Regions from separate parts of the Arthrobacter sp. GW822-FHT05G07 genome, predicted to be linked through region 3. Evidence: riboswitches for the same ligand, from Rfam matches in the RefSeq annotation. Region 3 holds a riboswitch; each other region holds the start of a gene.
The links. Region 3 has a riboswitch for cyclic di-AMP ahead of AC1RJY_RS02335 (M23 family metallopeptidase). Riboswitches for the same ligand answer to the same signal wherever they lie in the genome.
Positions count from the first base shown of each region.

Region 1: linked by a shared signal. The riboswitch ahead of AC1RJY_RS13900 (aggregation-promoting factor C-terminal-like domain-containing protein) and the one ahead of AC1RJY_RS02335 (M23 family metallopeptidase) in region 3 are both predicted to bind cyclic di-AMP.
Region 2: linked by a shared signal. The riboswitch ahead of AC1RJY_RS21390 (M23 family metallopeptidase) and the one ahead of AC1RJY_RS02335 (M23 family metallopeptidase) in region 3 are both predicted to bind cyclic di-AMP.
Region 4: linked by a shared signal. The riboswitch ahead of AC1RJY_RS20815 (hypothetical protein) and the one ahead of AC1RJY_RS02335 (M23 family metallopeptidase) in region 3 are both predicted to bind cyclic di-AMP.

Region 1 covers NZ_JBXALT010000007.1:223,367-227,629, reverse strand. Annotated here, with positions in the region: gene AC1RJY_RS13910 (response regulator transcription factor) at 1-150, shown strand, start outside; gene AC1RJY_RS13905 (sensor histidine kinase) at 172-1,668, shown strand; cyclic di-AMP (ydaO/yuaA leader) riboswitch at 1,802-1,960, shown strand; gene AC1RJY_RS13900 (aggregation-promoting factor C-terminal-like domain-containing protein) at 1,964-2,827, shown strand; gene AC1RJY_RS13895 (dolichyl-phosphate beta-glucosyltransferase) at 3,059-4,150, shown strand; gene AC1RJY_RS13890 (pyridoxal phosphate-dependent decarboxylase family protein) at 4,154-4,263, opposite strand, start outside.
Region 2 covers NZ_JBXALT010000014.1:76,840-81,102, reverse strand. Annotated here, with positions in the region: gene resB (cytochrome c biogenesis protein ResB) at 1-1,009, shown strand, start outside; gene AC1RJY_RS21395 (SURF1 family cytochrome oxidase biogenesis protein) at 999-1,856, shown strand; cyclic di-AMP (ydaO/yuaA leader) riboswitch at 2,155-2,328, shown strand; gene AC1RJY_RS21390 (M23 family metallopeptidase) at 2,336-3,178, shown strand; gene AC1RJY_RS21385 (vitamin K epoxide reductase family protein) at 3,207-3,878, opposite strand; gene AC1RJY_RS21380 (TlpA family protein disulfide reductase) at 3,920-4,263, opposite strand, start outside.
Region 3 covers NZ_JBXALT010000001.1:529,517-533,779, forward strand. Annotated here, with positions in the region: gene AC1RJY_RS02325 (HNH endonuclease) at 1-122, opposite strand, end outside; gene AC1RJY_RS02330 (NlpC/P60 family protein) at 340-1,119, opposite strand; cyclic di-AMP (ydaO/yuaA leader) riboswitch at 1,458-1,618, opposite strand; gene AC1RJY_RS02335 (M23 family metallopeptidase) at 1,765-2,601, opposite strand; cyclic di-AMP (ydaO/yuaA leader) riboswitch at 2,606-2,846, opposite strand; gene AC1RJY_RS02340 (iron-dependent transcriptional repressor DtxR) at 3,029-3,724, opposite strand; gene serC (phosphoserine transaminase) at 4,018-4,263, shown strand, end outside.
Region 4 covers NZ_JBXALT010000013.1:128,011-132,273, forward strand. Annotated here, with positions in the region: gene AC1RJY_RS20810 (PucR family transcriptional regulator) at 1-398, shown strand, start outside; gene AC1RJY_RS20815 (hypothetical protein) at 531-1,883, opposite strand; cyclic di-AMP (ydaO/yuaA leader) riboswitch at 1,886-2,031, opposite strand; gene AC1RJY_RS20820 (hypothetical protein) at 2,161-2,394, opposite strand; gene AC1RJY_RS20825 (ATP-dependent DNA ligase) at 2,440-3,504, shown strand; gene AC1RJY_RS20830 (DUF6480 family protein) at 3,508-3,771, opposite strand; gene AC1RJY_RS20835 (alpha/beta fold hydrolase) at 3,884-4,263, opposite strand, start outside.

The DNA of each region.
Region 1 (4,263 bases), on a different contig from region 3:
CTGGACCGCGTGTGGGACTACGACTTCGGCGGCCAGGCCAACATCGTGGAGCTCTACATTTCCTACCTTCGCAAGAAGATCGAAGCGAACCACCCGCCCATGATCCACACCATCCGCGGTGCCGGATACGTCATCAAGCCCGCGGACTAGGCGTTGAGCACACTTTCAGGAGTGGCCAGAAGGTCAGGTGCGGCCTTAGAGACACAGCGCAGCTGGCTCAACCCCTCCACGTGGCACCTGCGCACCAGATTGGTCCTGGTGGCCATGGCCTTGCTGGTCGCCATTTGCTCTGCCGTGGGAGTGGTCAGCTACGCGTCCATGGACATGGTCTTCAACAAGCAGCTCGACAGGCAGCTGGAACAGGCGTCCAGCCGCGCGAATGACTTCGGCAGGCCGCCGTCGAACTTTCCGTCACCCTCCGGAAGGCCTGATCCGCTGGAGGCGCGCGGCCAAGCGGCTGGCACGCTCAACGCAAGGATCGACGGCTCAACCGTGCGTAGCTCCGGTTTGATCGATGCCCAAGGTAACCGCGTCTCGCTTTCGGCCGACGACGAGCAGGTGCTGCTCTCGCTCCCCAGGGACAACGGGCCAGTGGACCGTTCCCTGTCCAACGGCGACTACCGTCTGGTAGCGGTCGAAACCGCGTACGGCGACGTGATTGTGACGGGCCTGCCGCTGGCGGACAAACAGAGTGCGGAGGCCTCGCTCGTGTGGACCATGGTGCTGGTTTCGCTGGGCGGCCTGGTGGTGATCGGCCTGGCCGGCACCGTGATCATCCGCCGCACCATGCGTCCGCTGGAGCAGCTCTCCGAAGTGGCCACGAAGGTTTCGCGGCTGCCTCTCGACGCCGGTGAGGTGGCACTTGCGGTGCGCGTACCGCCGTCGGCTTCTCATCCCGGGACGGAAGTGGGCAGTGTCGGCTATGCCTTGAACCAAATGCTGAACAACGTCTCCAGCGCTTTGGAAGCCCGCCAGGAAAGCGAAACGAAGGTGCGTCAGTTCGTGGCCGATGCCTCGCACGAGCTGCGGACTCCCCTGACCGCCATCCGGGGCTATACCGAGCTGCTGAGGATGACCGAGAACTTCACCGAAGACGGCCGGAAGTCGCTGGCTCGCGTCCAAAGCCAGTCCGAACGCATGACCACGTTGGTGGAGGACCTGCTGCTGTTGGCGCGGTTGGACGAGGGCCAACCCGTGAAAGTTGAGGATGTGGACCTCACTCAGTTGGTGATCGAGACGGTCAGCGACGAGAAAGTCATGGCACCCGATCACATCTGGCAGCTCCAGCTCCCGGACGAGCCCATCACGGTCCGCGGCGACGCCACGCAACTGCATCAGGTGCTGGCGAACCTGCTGTCCAACGCCCGCAAACACACCGACCCCGGCACCACTGTGGTCACCGGCGTCATGCTCTCCGCCGATGGCAGCGCCGTGGTCAGCGTGACGGACAACGGCCCCGGCATTCCGGAAGATTTCCAGGGCCGGATTTTCTCGCGATTTGCCCGCGCCGACGCCGCACGATCGGGCTCTGAAGGCACCTCCGGACTCGGCCTGTCCATTGTGGAATCCATTGTTTCAGCTCACGGCGGTAGCGTGGAAGTGACCTCACGGCCGGGGCGCACGGAGTTCGCCCTTCGACTTCCCACGGTGAGCACCGTAGGCCTGTAACGAATCGGGCAAGGCGACTCACCGGCGTCGTGATCTCTGTTACCTAAATGTGACTTCTGCGGAAACCTCCTGTACCGTCGAAAGGGTGGGTCGCCCCTAGCAGGCCCACATCCGGGATGCGCCGAGCTCTGCCACTTCCCGGAGTCCGTTCTTTCTCCGAGGCAGAGACGGGGGACCCAGAGTCTCCGGGCCAGGCTTTTTGCCGGCCCTTGGGGTGAAGCCGCAGCGTGATGCGCGGCCGGATGACCTCATCCGAACCCGACAGCTAACTCCGCAGGCGCTGAGAGGTAATCACATGTCTGAATTTAACGATCAGACGCGCCCTTCCGCGCGTCGCCGCGACGAGAACAACGCACCGCTCACCAAGTCGCAGTCCGTCCTCAAGAACGCAGCCCGCCAGGGTAAGTCCGGCCACCGCATGTCCGTCGTAGCCGGTGTCGTGGCAGCTGCACTGGGCGTTGCATCGCTCGGAACCGCCGCCAACGCCGCACTGACCCTCCCCGAGGCAAGCCGCGTAGCCGGAACCCAAGCGAGCGCCCAGGTCAACTCCAACAAGTCGGCTGAGATCTCCGCTTCCCTGAATGCTGCCGCCGAAAAGGGCGCAACTGACAGGGCCGCTGCTGACGCTGCTGCCAAGGCAGCCGCTGAGAAGGCCGCTGCCGAGAAGGCTGCCGCAGACCAGGCCGCCGCCGCACAGGCTGCTGCTGAGAAGGCTGCCGCCGATCAGGCCGCCGCACAGGTTGCTGCTGAGAAGGCTGCTGCTGACGCTGCCGCCAAGCAAGCAGCCGACGCCGCTGCTGCCGCCGCCGCCGCGGAAGCCGCAGCAGCTGCTGCAGCACCCAAGGCTGTTGACGACCCCGCTGCTGCCAAGGCCTATGCACTCAGCATCCTGGGCAACTACGGCTGGGGCGCCGGTGAAATGGCTGCCCTGAACACGCTGTGGGAGAAGGAATCCAACTGGAAGACCACGGCGATGAACGCTTCCAGCGGTGCCTATGGCATTGTCCAGTCCCTGCCGGCCTCCAAGATGGCCACTGCCGGCGCTGACTGGGAAACCAACTACCAGACCCAGATCAAGTGGGGCCTGAACTACATCAAGGAGCGTTACGGATCCCCGTCCGCCGCTCTGGGCTTCCACTTGGCCAACAACTGGTACTAAGCCGAGCCGCTTTATCGCCGCGCCCGTTGCCGCCGTTTGCACCAGTACCAACTGGAGCGAATGGCGGGAGCGGGCGCGGCTTTTGCCGTTTCACAGCTGTGGCGCATGGTTCACAGCTCCAGCACGTGGTTCACAGCTCCAGCACGTGGTTCACAGCTCCAGCACGTGGTTCACAGTGAGGTCACAGCTACCGCCTAAAGCGTTCATAATCGGCGGTCCCATGCTGGATACATGACGCTCACAGATCCCACCACCAGCGCTTTGGCACGAAGGACTCATTCGGCTCGCTTGCGTGGCGCGGCGTTGCCCACTGGTCACCCGGCTCTCCTCCAAGGCCAGACGGGTCCGAGCCCCCAGCCCCGACGTCTCCCCGTTGACACCAGTGTTGTGGTTCCCGTCCTGGACCTCACCGTCCCTGTCTACAACGAGGAAGCGCGCCTGGAACACAACCTCCGCCAGCTGCACGGGCATCTGACGAGGTCCTTTCCGCACACGTTCCGGATCACCGTGGCGGACAACGCCAGCACAGACAGCACGCTGAGGATTGCCGAGCGTCTTGCCCGTGAACTCCCTGAACTGACGGTGGTGCGGTTCCAAGAGAGGGGACGCGGGAACGCTCTCCGCCAGGTCTGGCAGTCGTCGCCGTCACCTGTGCTTGCCTACACGGAAGCGGATCTGTCCACGGACCTCTCCGCGCTGGCGCCCCTTGTGGCACCGCTGATCTCCGGCCACTCGGACCTCGCCATCGGCACGCGTTTGGCGCCGGGTTCCCGTGTCACCCGCAGTCCGCATCGTGAGTTCATTTCGCGCAGCTACACCTCGCTCCTGCGGACGGTCTTGGGGGCTCGTTTCTCCGACGCCCAGTGCGGCTTCAAGGCCGTCCGCGCCGACGTAGCGCACCGCCTCCTCCCCCACACCACGGACGACTCGTGGTTCTTCGATACCGAACTTCTGGTGATCGCTGAACGCTGTGGTCTGCGCGTCCATGAAGTACCCGTCGACTGGACCGACGACGCTGACTCCCGTGTCGACGTCGTACGAACCGCCCTGGCCGACCTGCGCGGTATGGCGCGTCTGAACCGAAACCTGCGCCGCATTCCGGTCCACGAGCTTCGGCGTGAACTGGGAGTGAAAGCGATGTTGAGGGGCAGTCTGTCCCGGCGCGTGTTCCGGGCCTTGACGTGGACCTTGGCCTACGCTGTGGTTTTCCTTCTGGTCCGCAACGTCATGGACCCTTGGATGGCGAGCGTCGTGGCGTTGCTGCTCACCACTTGGGTAACGCGCCCGTTCCGGCGTTACGTGGTGCGGGGAAGCAACTTCTGAGCGCTACGCCTCCGGTTCGGCCTCCACCGCACGCCGGACCGCTGCGATGGACGCTGCAACATCCCCCGCGTCCGTGGACCAGTTGCTGACCGAGATCCGCAGGATCTCCCGGC
Region 2 (4,263 bases), on a different contig from region 3:
CGTGGCCGTCGGCGGCATGTTCGGCTACCGCGGACAGAAAATTCTCATCGAAGGCGGCACCTTCGTCAACACCCTGGTCAGCTACGACGCCTTCACCCCGGGAACCAACTTCAACACCGCCTGGCTGGATCCGTTCGCCGTCACTCTCGAGACATTCGAAGTCCGTTTCGACAGGGAATCATCCCGGCAGTTCGGCCAGCCGATCGATTTCACCGCAAAGCTGACCACCAAAGACGGAACGGAGTCCCCGGCACGGGAACAGATCCTGAAAGTCAACGAACCGGTCTACTTCGGTGAAACCGGGGTGTTCCTCGTCGGCAACGGCTACGCCCCGGTCGTCACGGTAAAGGACGGCACCGGGAAAACCGCGTTCAGCGGTCCCGTGGTGTCCATCCCCAACGACGGGGTGTACACCTCCTCGGTGGTGCTCAAGGTCCCGGACGCGGCACCGTCCCAGCTGGGCTTTGTCGGGTTCTTTCTGCCTTCGGCCATCAAGAACGACCAGGGTGTGTCCTACAGCTTCGATCCCGATCCCCTGAACCCGCAGCTGAACCTGAATTCATACTACGGAGACCTTGGACTGGACACCGGAGCCCCGCAAAACGTCTATGTCCTGGACGTGGCCAAGCTGACCCAACTCAACGGCAGGGACCTGCCCGCCGGGGGCATCACACTCGCCCCCGGTGGCACGTACACGCTGCCCGACGGCAAGGGAAGCATCAGCTTCGACGGGCTGAAACGCTACATCGGAGTGGATGTGCGCAGCACCCCCGCCCAAGGTGGGGTCCTGGCGTTTTCCCTGCTGGCCGTGACAGGCCTGATGGTTTCGTTATATGTGAACCGGCGCCGAGCCTGGGTCCGCGCCGGCACCCACGAGGACGGCAGGACGATGGTCGAGTACGGCCTCCTGGCCCGAGGAGAAGACCACCGCCTGGCCGCAGAGGCCACCGCCATCCGCGCCCTGTTGGCACGGCGATGGCAGCTTCGGGAGGAAAACAGTGGCGTATAGCTTCCTGCTGTCGTGGCGTTGGGTGGGGTGGCTGCTGCTGGCCGCACTTTTCGCCGCCGCATGCATAGGCCTGGGAAACTGGCAGATGGACCGTCGGAACCAGACAGTGGCAGAGATCCGCAGGGTCCAGGAGAACTACGACAAACCCCCCGCGCTGTTTCAGGACGCCCGCCCCTACTTCGAGGTCGCCGACCCCGACGCGAAGTGGACAACCGTTGCAGTGTCCGGCCGGTACCTTGTCCAGGACCAGAGAATCGTCAGGAACCGGCCCAATAACTCCGTTGCCGGATATGAGGTAGTGGTTCCGTTCCGGCTTGCTTCCGGTGAAACGATCGTGATCAACCGGGGGTGGCTGCCGATCGGCAACCTTCGGCCCGGATACCCCGATGCCGTGCCGGCCCCGCCACCGGGCGAGATCTCCGCGGTGGTGCGCATCAAACCCTCCGAACCCGACCTTGGCCGGGACGCTCCCGAGGGACAACTGGCCAGCATCGACCTGCCCTACTTCGCGAGCCAGCTGGGCTATCCCTTGATGACAGGCAGTTACGGGGTGATGGCCTCGGAGTCCCCCCAGCCCGCCGTAGTTCCCCAGCAACTTGCCCAACCGGCCGTCAAGGAAGGATCAAACCTGTCCTACGCCATGCAGTGGATCACCTTCGGGGTTCTGGCGTTCGTCGGCTTCGGATACATGGCACGTCAACAGGCCCGCATCCACCGTGAGGAGCGTGAAATCCCGGACGAATCCGCGCAGACAGCAAGCACCGTCCAGCAACCCCGTCATCCCTCCGCGCCCAAGCGTTCCCGCGCCGAGGAAGAAGACGCCCTGCTGGACTCGATGGGACTGTGACCCTGGCGCAGGGCGGCGGATTCCCGCGCAGCGCGGGTCATGGACAATCCCCAACGGACGGACATCACGGCGCGCGGGAACCATCCTGCGCTGGGCCTCGTTGAGCCTTTGGCTGCACATCTGAAGAGACGCACAGCAATTGCGTACCGGCCGCCCGCCACGGCCACCGGATAGCGTCCGCGCCTGCACGACACGGGAACGTAGTGTCACGAAATTGTAACGATGATGCTTTGCGGCTACTATTAATTCAGGTTTTTCTGTACTGAGACCCTTGATGCCCCACGCTGAACCCCGCCCGGGGCATCAAACGACTATCCCTTTTTGACGGCGGGGGTGGAGGACCCAGGATCGGCAGTAAGCCTGCCTTGGGGTGAAGCCGTGATGCCGGTGGCCAGAAAGCCGCCGGGCACGGCCGGGCTTTTTCCTTGGCCCGAACCCGACAGCTAACTTCGCAGGCGAACCGAAAGGATCGATCCCCCTTGTCTTCTGTATCCCCCCATGGCCGCCGCCGAAAGCCAACCTCCGGTTTGTCGCCCCGCGTGGCCGTCCCGATGATGTCCCCCACGAGCGGTCGCCACCGACCCCTGCCAGGCGCAGGGGCGCGGGCGAGCCGCCGCAAACAGGTCACCGCAGCCGCCACGCTGAGCGTCGCCGCGCTGTTGACCGCAGCGCTCACCGCCGCCCATGCCGGCCCGGCCCCCACCGGCACCGCCCCTGCCGTGCAGGCGTCGGGAACCGTCGCTGCCGGCGCACCCGTCCAAGCCCCTGTCGGGGCTTCGATCAGTTATGAACGACCAGCTGTCACCACCGAGCAGGCACCGTTGCCGGTACCCGCCAAGACCCCCCTAGCTGCTGCCGGCGCGGCCGCGGCGACGACCCCGGCGGCCTCCCCGATCCCCGCTGCGGCCCCTGCTCCTGCGCAACCTGTCTCAACAGCCCGGCTCGGGGCGCCCTTGGCCGGCATGTCGGTCACCTCGCCGTTCGGTATCCGCACCAGCCCGATCTCAGGCACCGGGGAGCTGCACACCGGCCTTGACCTCGTGGCAGCCTGCCAGACCGCAGTATTCGCCGCCGGAGCCGGGACCGTCGTGGAAGCCGGATGGTCCCCCTATGGTGGCGGGAACAGAATTGTGGTGGACCACGGCAACGGCCTGAAGAGCACCTACAACCACCTGGCCTCCATCGAAACCTCCGTGGGCGCGACCGTGTCCGCCGGCCAGCGGCTGGCCGCAGCCGGAACCACCGGCAACTCCACCGGCTGCCATCTGCACTTCGAGGTACTTCTTAACGGACAGACCGTGAATCCGCAGGGATGGATGTAAGCCTCGCCCATCGCCCACGATGCCAGGGTCAGAGTCCTGATGTGCCCAGGAAGACGTGGCTGAAGGCGAAGAAGATGGTTGCGGTAACAGCCACGTAGAGCAGCGCGGTAATGATCCAGCCGAACTCACCGACAACGCGGGCCGTTCCGGCGGGTACTTTGATGACTCCATGGGTGATGTTCCGGGCCGTGACCCAGACGAACAGGGGAATCATTGCCGCCCAGACGATCATGCAGAAGGGGCAGAGGATGTGGATGGAGTACAGGGCCTGGGACCACAGCCACACGGCGAAGCCAAACCCAAGCGTGACACCTGTCTGCAGGCCGGCCCAGTACCAGCGGGCGAACGTTGCACCGGAAAGCAGGGCCATGCCCGTGGTGATGATGACGGCGAACGCCACGATCCCAATGAACATGTTGGGGAATCCGAAAACGGAACTCTGCCAGGTCTGCATGACCTGACCGCAGGAAATCCAGGGATTGACGTCGCAGACGGTTTTGTAGCCGGGGTCTTTGAGTACCTCGAGTTTCTCCAGGACCAGGGCGCCGGAGGCGAGCCAGCCGATGACGCCGGTGATGACCAAGAGCCACCCGAACGGCTTGTTGCGGGTCATGCGGGGAATATCCGGCCCCTCAGCAGCTGAAGCAACCCCACGATCGGAGGGTTTCACGTTCGCGGCGGGTTTTGCGGTGCTGGTCATGGCAGAAGTCCTTTTAGGTGGTCTGGCGGCGGGCTTGGTAATCATGATCCCGCAGCTGCGGTAGTGATCAGTGCCTTCAAGGTTCCTTTTTGGGAGATCCCCAGGATCCGGGCACTGACGCGGCCTTGAGTGTCCAGCACCAGGGTGGTGGGCACTGCACGGGGCGGGACGTACTCGGTCATGCCCAGCAGGATGCCGCCATCGCTGTCATCGAAGCTGGGATACTCGACCTTGAAGGTCCGCTCAAAAGCTGCGGCCGTGGCGGCGTCGTCGCGGACGTTGACGCCGTAGAACAAGACCCCTTGGTCTTTGAATTCCGTGTGCAGGGCGGCCAGGTCCGGGGCCTCCACCCGGCACGGAGCGCAGGCCGCGTACCAGAAATTGA
Region 3 (4,263 bases):
ACGACAGGCTCGTCGCCTTCGGCCACTACGCTAGCTTTCCCAGTCAGCACAAGGACCAGCGCCCGGCGGAATGTTATTACCGCCAGCGGTTCATATCCAGCATTCAGAACGAGTGTGCGCATGCACGTACCTCTTCACGGCCGCACCCGTCAGGGGCACGAGGGCCGGCTGCCCTCTGCTTGTACGGGCTGTGGATCGACACCATAAGGGTAAGCACTTATATGCCGTATCAACGAATTTTTCTGTGATTTCGTGTGCGGTGTCGGCAAGAGTTCATGCGCGGTTAAAGCAGAACACCCCGCCGGCCGAAGCCTGCGGGGTGTTCCTAAGCTCTGAGAATTAGCCGTTGACGCGGATGAAAACCGGGCCCGAGCCCACGTTGGCGCTGAACAGTGCCGTGGTGGATCCGTTCCATCCACCGTGGACTGCCTGGCCGTTGCCGACGTAGACAGCGATGTGGGCCTGTCCAGCCAAACCACCGTTGGCGTAGTAGGCGAGGTCACCGGGCTGGGCTTCTGCTGCACTGACGGTGCGGCCCAGGGAAAGATAGCCGGCGGGCCAGTCGTGGAAGTTGATGCCCACGGCCGCCAGGGAGTTGGTCACCAGCATGGTGCAGTCCTGGGTCACGCCGATCTGGGCGTAAGCAGCCGCAGCGATGGCTGCCCCGAGACCGCTGGAAGCCGCCGGAGCGGGGGTCGGGCTGCTGACGGCAACGGTCGCGGTGGCTGCCGGAGCGGCCGCCGGGGTTGCTTGTTTGGGCTCAACCTTGGCTTCAACCTTGGCCTGAGCTTCTTCGATCACAACGGGGGCCGGGGCTTCCTCCGTGGTGACAACGGGGCGCTCGTAGGAGATGGCCACCGTGGAGTCCGCGGCGATGGTGGCCTGGACTACGGACTGCACGTCCAGAGTGGACGTTGACGTCGATTCACGATCCACGTTGGTCTCGGCAGCGTTGGCGGCGATCCCACTGGTCAGGACCAGGCCTGAAGCTGCAGCGATAACTGCTGCCTGGCGGCCAACGCCACCGGCGTTGGTGGTGACGGCCTTGGCGATGACGGAAAGCGAGCTGGTCTTGGGGGCCTCAGCACGGTGCCGCGCAACCTTGTTTGCACTGGTCATGATTTTCTCTTTTCGTATCCGAGTGCAGTTGGGGTGCACACGGGTAGTGGGTTGGCCAACATGGGGGCATGCTGGACGACCCCGAACCGGATTATTTCTAGCGGAGGGTGAAGCGTGAGGATGAGGTCCCGGTGGACGCTACGGAGTGCAGCAGCGTTGACGCAGGGGATGCTGATTCGGGCCTGCTGAGAGCGGAGGCCGGGGCTGCTGCCGGTACGGGCGCCAGATGGCGCGAGGTACCTGCCGTGAATGATGCAGCCTTGCAAAGGGTGTTCGACGGGTTCGCGCGAACCGTTGGGGCGCTAAGCCGCGCAGGGGTAGTGCATGATGACACGTAGGTAGCCTCTCCCAGTGCCTGCGAGGTGAGCTGTCGGATTCGGATGGGAGTCATCCGGCCACGCTGCTTCCACGGAAGCTTTGCGACTTAACCCCTAGGCCTTCTTTCGAAGACCGGAAGTGGTTCCCCCGCCCCTGCCAGACGATTTTGCGAACGGACCTTGAGCGGTGGCAGAGCTAGGCAATCCACTCAAGTGCATCGGCCCCCTAAAAAGCCGATGCGCTCTGTACGCTACAACAGTTGGACCTGAATGTCACATTCAGGTCACGGCGCGTCTCCCTAATGCGAGAGGCGACCATCGACTGGGATTAGAGCCAGCCCATGGGGTCTACGACTTCACCGTTGACCTGGACCTCGAAGTGGAGGTGGCAACCGGTGGAAGCGCCCGTGGTGCCACTCAGGGCCACGGTGTCGCCGCGGTTCACGGTCTGTCCTACCTGGACGGTGAAGGACGACAGGTGGTTGTACGTGGTTTCGAGGCCATTGCCGTGGTCGACCACCACGCGGTTGCCTCCGCCGTACTCGTGCCATCCGGCGAAAGTGACCTTGCCGGTAGCTGCGGCGTGCACAGCCGTGCCGCACTGGGCTACGAAGTCCTGACCGCGGTGGAAGTCACCGGCACCACCCGTGAGCGGGCTGATGCGGTAACCGAAGGGGGATGCCGTGGTGAGCGTGTCAAGGGGGCTGGCCATGGTGCCAACGGATGAGGCGCGCTGGATGCTTCCAGCAGACTGGGCGCTGAGCAGCTGCTTCAGCTTTCCATCGGGGTCCGCGGCAGTAGCGACTGCGGCGCGGCTGAAGTCGATCTTGGCCGACGCGGCAGCGGAAACCTCGGGCTGGCTGCCGGCGGGGGCGGCGACGGCGAGGGCCGATTCGGTCTGTCCTGATTCCGACGTGGCCATGACGGGGCTTGTAGCCGGCAGGCCGACAGTCAGGGCAAGCCCGGTGGCGGCAAGCGCAACTCCGGCCTTCTGCCCGACGCCGCTGGCAGCGGCGAAGTCGGCAACCTGGCGCAGCGGGCTCTTACGGCGGCGCACCTGACGCTCGGTGTCGCGGGGCCGGATCTCCGTTACGACGGTGGCTGGCCGCAGCTCAGCAGCGGGGCCGGACGCGCGGCGGCGACCCCTGACGTTCTGCGATGTCAAACTCTGTTCCTCTCTCAAAAGCCTGCGAAGTTAGCTGTCGGATTCGGGTCAGAGAGTACAAAGACCCGGTCCGCACGAGGCGCTCACGGCACACAGGTATCCCAAGAGGGACTTGCATACGTGGGCACTTCTGCTGCGGACTTCACCCCAAGGCTGCTTCTTTAGACAGCCGCTTGTGGTTCCCCCGCCTCTGCCAGTGGTGGTGACACACCTGATCCGCTGGCAGAGCTCGGCTCCGGATCAGGTAACGCTTTGGTATCAGCGCTAGTAGATAACTATAGGGGATGAAGGCCTGCGGTAATAAATTCGTTATCAACAGGAGGCCGCTGAGAGAAGGAGGCTTTTATCATCTTTTTCGGAAAACCGCAGGTCACACGCGCGCCGAAGCGGGCAAAGTGAGGTTTGACACGGTGCTTTGGGGCTTCGCTCAGCTGAGTGAGACGAAGACGTGCGCGGCAACTTCCGGAGGCAGCTCCAACGCGCCCTCAATACCGGGGACCCGTACTGAGATGTACTCGCCGACGCGCTCCAGCGAGACACTTGCGCCCGGACGGATTCCGCCTTCGTCCAACTGGGTCAGGAGCTCGGGCTCCACCTGGATGGGCTCCGCGAGGCGGCTGACCACCACACGGGAATCCGCGGCATAGCCGTCCATGGCCTGCAGAAGGTTGACATCGAGCCGTGGGAACGGCTGGCTGGCAAGGCCACCAAGCGCTTCGAGTCCGGGGATGGGATTGCCATAGGGAGACTCCGTGGGGTGCTCCAGGAGCTCGTAGAGCCGACGCTCCACCCGCTCGCTCATGACGTGCTCCCAGCGACAGGCCTCATCATGCACGTAGGCCCAGTCCAGACCGATCACATCGGCCAGGAGGCGCTCCGCGAGGCGGTGCTTGCGCATGACCTCGGTGGCGCGCTTCCGCCCCACTTCAGTCAGTTCCAGGTGGCGGTCGTTGGACACAATCACCAGGCCATCGCGCTCCATGCGTCCAATGGTCTGGGAAACAGTGGGTCCGGAGTGGCGCAGTCGTTCGGCAATGCGCGCCCGGAGGGCCACAATGTTTTCTTCTTCAAGCTCCAAAATGGTCCGAAGATACATCTCAGTGGTATCGATCAGATCCGTCATCCAGCTCAGCTCTCCTCGAACGCAGTTCCTTGCGTAATCTCCACCGTACCGCGTCCCTAGCAAGGGCGGACGGTGTGCACCGCCGCCCCCTGAACGCCAACCACCAGCCTAGCTTATTTGGAATTACTCTGGATAATTCCGGTCGCATTCGGTGAGCCCGCATTCCACGTAGCGGACTATGACGGCCGCAGGTTCCTGCGCGCGGGCCGTGTCAGGCAGAATTGGGGTGTCGAAGGGGCAGTTGATGCCCCATGCCACCTCCCATCTCTAGCCGACACCCATTGGAGCGCCACGTGAGCGACAACAGCATCACCATTCCCGCCGACCTGCTGCCCAAGGACGGACGCTTCGGCGCTGGACCGTCCAAGGTTCGCCCGGAACAGATCGAAGCGTTGTCTGCCGCATCGACCACCATCCTGGGCACTTCCCACCGCCAGGCTCCGGTCAAGAACCTGGTTGGTTCGGTCCGTGAAGGACTCAGCCAGTTCTTCCGCGCTCCGGAAGGCTATGAAGTGGTCCTCGGCGTGGGCGGCTCCACA
Region 4 (4,263 bases), on a different contig from region 3:
TCTCGGGCGCGTACCGTCAATCAAAGGTTGCTGCGCAGGCGGCTGCAGTGGACCAGCCCTTGGGAGAGTTGGTGGACAGCCGGACTGTTGGTGTCTATCAACTTTTCGACCGCTTGGTGGCGCCCGGCGGCTGGGATGACACAGGATCGGTGCATTTTCAGACGCTTGAGGACCACGACAAGAACGGCGAACTCCTGCCCGTCCTGGAATTGCTGTACGACAATGACGGCTCAGTTCAGGACGTCGCTGCCAAACTTCATCTCCACAGGAGCAGCATCTACAACAGGCTCGGCCGGATCCGCCAACTCATCGGTGCTGATCCGTTGAGTGGCGCGATCCGGCTCGAGTTGCATGCGGCCCTGAAGGCGCGGCGCTGGGCGGGGCGGCCGCGCATCTGAAGGGTCCTTACGAGCGCCGCAGACGCTGGCAGCTCCAGCGCCCCATCCGGCGGCGGAACGTGGCAGTCCGGCTGCTGCTGCAGTGCCGGCTATGCCATCCCACATGAGTGGAGGTGCGGGGCAGCCGGGTGCTCACTTGAGGGCCGTCCGGGCTGCATCCAGGATGTCCTGAAGAGCCGACTCGCTGGGCTGCGGTGTGGTTGCGGCCTGCGGCTTGCCCGGCCGTGGCTTGGACGTCGGCGTAGCAGTTTCTGTTGGTGTGGGTGTCGGAGTGGGCGTGGGTGTCACCGTGGGCGTCGGCGTGGTTGTCGGCGTCGGGGACGGCGGCGTGGTGATCGTGTCCGACGGCACCTCGCTCGGCGCAGGAGCCGGCTGCGTGGGGACCGGGCTGGCAGCGCCAGGCGCGGCCGGGACAGAGGACGGTATGGCTGAAGGAACCCATACCGGGTCCGCGAGGGATACCTTGGGGGTCGCAGTCGACGACGGCGACACGGCCTGAGGTGCTTCCGCCACCGTTGCCGGCTGGCCGGCCTCCGAAGTCTCCGTTGCTGTTGACGAAGCTGACGGCGATGACGCCGTGGAGTAGGACGCCCTGGGCGCGGGCGACGCCGAAGCCGAGGTGCGGCCATCGCTGCCACTGGCTTCCTGGACCGGGGTCTCCTGGCCGAAGAAAGGAAGCTCAAGGGCCTGCCCCAACGTTCCGGCCGTCAACACGAGGCCAAGGGCACCGGCAACCACGGCCATGCGCTGGCTCATGTGTTTGACCGACGCGGCTTTTCGCAGCGCGGCATGAGGTTCGCGGCCAAATGAAGACCCCGCCCCGAAGTTGGACCTGGTTGCTGTGCGCGCGGCAGGCTGTCGAACGTCCTTGCGGCTGGCCAAGGACGCCGAGGCCGTTGCGGCTGCAGCAACCTGCGCCGGGGACTTGCCGCGCGGCGACTCCGCGCGGGCGGCCACCACAGGAATAGCTGCGGTTGCGGGTTCCGAGGTCTCAGGCTGCACCACTGGAATAGCTGCGGTTGCGGGTTCCGAGGTCTCGTCTTCCTGGGAGCCCTGTGTCGTGGCGGCTGGCGGCACGATGGGAATGGCCGCGGTGGGAGGTCCCGGTGTGGTGGACGCCGGCGCTGCAGCCTGAGCGGCCTCAACGGCGGGAATCGCCGCAGTTGCCGGTTCCGCCTGCTCGGTCGCGGACTTTTCGGGGGCCGATAGTTCGGGCGCGATCACAGCCTGGGCTGCCCTCTGCCGCTCGGCCGCACGAACCTCCGCACGAGTGGCGGGCATCGCAACCGTGGGCATGGCCGCAGTGGCGGGTTCCGGCGTCGTGCCTGTGTTCGTTGTGCCTGTCTTAACGGCGTTTTCGGGCGTCGCGGCGTTCGCCTGCGCGCTGGTGAGGAATCCGCTGGGTTGGGCCCGACGGCGTCCGGTTGGCTTGGTGCGCTCGCCTTGAGTCTGGGCGCGGCGCGGCTGATCCATGGTTGGGGACATGGTGGTTGCCTCTCAACGCCTTCGAGGTTAGCTGTCGGGTTCGGACGAGGCCGTCCGGCCGCCTAAGCGGCTTCACCCCAAGGACTTGAAGTAAGTCCGGGAACTTTTGGGTCCCCCGTCTCTGCCGCGGGTCTGGCGGATCCCGGATTGCGGCAGAGCTCGGCGTCAATCCGGAAGCGGCCCAGCGGAGATACGGGTCGCCCTACGACGGTACATGAGCCGGAAAGTAAAGTCACATTAATGTAACGGGCGGTAGGTCTGAGCAAGCGAGGGGGTTCTATGACTTAGGCTTCGGGGCTGGCGCCGGGGCAGGTAGCTCATGCTGGATCTTCTGGATCTGCACAGCTTGATGAGTTTCCGGCCGGAAGATCTCGTCCACGACTCCAAGCATTCCGCCGGTGGCTCCACGCCGGACTTTGCCCTGGCTGCTCCGGCGCGATGACCAGTACCAAACGCCGGCCAGCAGGGCCGGGAATCCGAGCACTGCCGCCAACACGAGCGAGATATCCATGGCCTAACACTAGCTTCGGCGTGCACCGGCAGGTAGACATTGTCTATGGACCTGCCTGTGATGCCACCCGTCTCGCCCATGCTCGCCAAATCCGTTCCGACAATCCCCGATGTTGGGCACTACGAGCCCAAATGGGACGGGTTCCGGACCATCGTCTTCAAGGATGGCGACGAGATCGTCCTGGGCAGCCGCAACGAGAAGCCGATGACCCGCTACTTCCCCGAGGTGGTGGAGGCGCTCAGGAAGAACCTGCCGGACAAATGCGTGATCGACGGCGAGATCGTCCTGATCGAGGGCAAGAGGCTCGAATTCGAGGTACTCCAGCAAAGGATCCACCCCGCCGACAGCCGCGTCCGGATGCTCGCCGAGAAGACCCCGGCGTCCATGATTGCGTTCGACATCCTCGCGCTGGGCGACGAGAACCTCATGGACAAGCCGTTCTCCGAGCGCCGCGCCATCTTGGAGCGTACGCTCGCCAAGGCCGATCCGCCTGTCTATGTGACCCCCGCAGTGACGGATCTCGAGCGGGCGCAGGAATGGTTCGTGCAGTTGGAAGGCGCGGGACTGGATGGGGTGCTGTCCAAGCCGTTGGACGGGGCCTACCAACCCAACAAGCGCGTGATGTTCAAAACCAAACACGAGCGCACGGCAGACTGTGTGGTGGCGGGATTCCGTTGGCACAAGACCGCGAAAGTTGTTGGCTCGATGTTGCTCGGCCTGCACGATGACACTGGCCGGCTGCATCATGTGGGAGTGGTGGCATCGTTTCCTATGGCCCGCAGGGAGGCTTTGGTGGCAGAACTGGAGCCGTACCAGGTTGAACTCAGCGAGCACCCATGGGGTGAGTGGGCCAATCAGGATGAAACTGCCGGGGGTTCACGCATGCCCGGCGCCCAAAGCCGGTGGAGCGGGGGGAAGGACTTCTCCTTCGTGCCCCTGCGCCCCGAACTTGTGATCGAAGTAAAGTACGACTACATGGAAGGCGACAGGTTCCGGCACACCACGCAGTTCCGTAGGTGGCGGCCGGACAGGACCCCCGAGAGCTGCACGTACTCGCAACTGGAAGAGCCTGCCGACTACGATCTCGGGGAAATCCTGAGGCTGCCCTAGCCCCTACTCTTCGTGGCCTTGGTCGCTGCTCATGCTGCCCTCGGCCGGTGGGGTTTCGCCCGGAGGCACGCCGCCGCCCGGCTCCAAGCCTGTGACATTTCCGTCGAGGGGATCAGGGTTGGCGGAAGCGGCGGGGTCATCGTCTTCGTCCTGGCGCATGTCCGGATCGTCGTGGATGCTGTCGGCATCGGAGGTGGTGTCGTAAGGCCCGGTTGCGCCGGTTGCGCCGAAGCCCTGGGTTTCTTCATTCGAGTTTTTGTCGGTCACGATCAGCCCTTTCGTAAGCAAACTTACTATTGTGCTTGCTTCGTCAGCCTAGCCGGGACGTGCTGACCCAACAAGGGGCGCCCAAGCCATGGGGCGGCGTCGTACTTTACCTTCAGCGGTGGGGAGTCGTGGCGGTGACGAAGCTCCGGATGGCATCCGCCACAGCCTTGGGACGCATGTGCTGAGCCACGTGCCCGACGCCCGGGATCTCCACCAGTCGCCCCTGGGCCACGGCCCGCGAAAGCCGGAGCGACCATTCGGGGCCCGCCACATGGTCCCGGCTCCCGCGCAGAACCAGCACCGGAACCTGGACTCCGGCGAGGCGTTTCTCCGTGGGGTATTTCATCATGACCGGCAGTTCCGTGAGGTACCAGCGAGGGCCGCAGCGGAGGTAATCGGACATGACGATCAAGTTGGACGTGGGGGTCTCGCGGAGTATTCCGTCCAGTGTCAGGGCCAGCGACTGCCGCCACACATTCTTGTGCCGCGAAT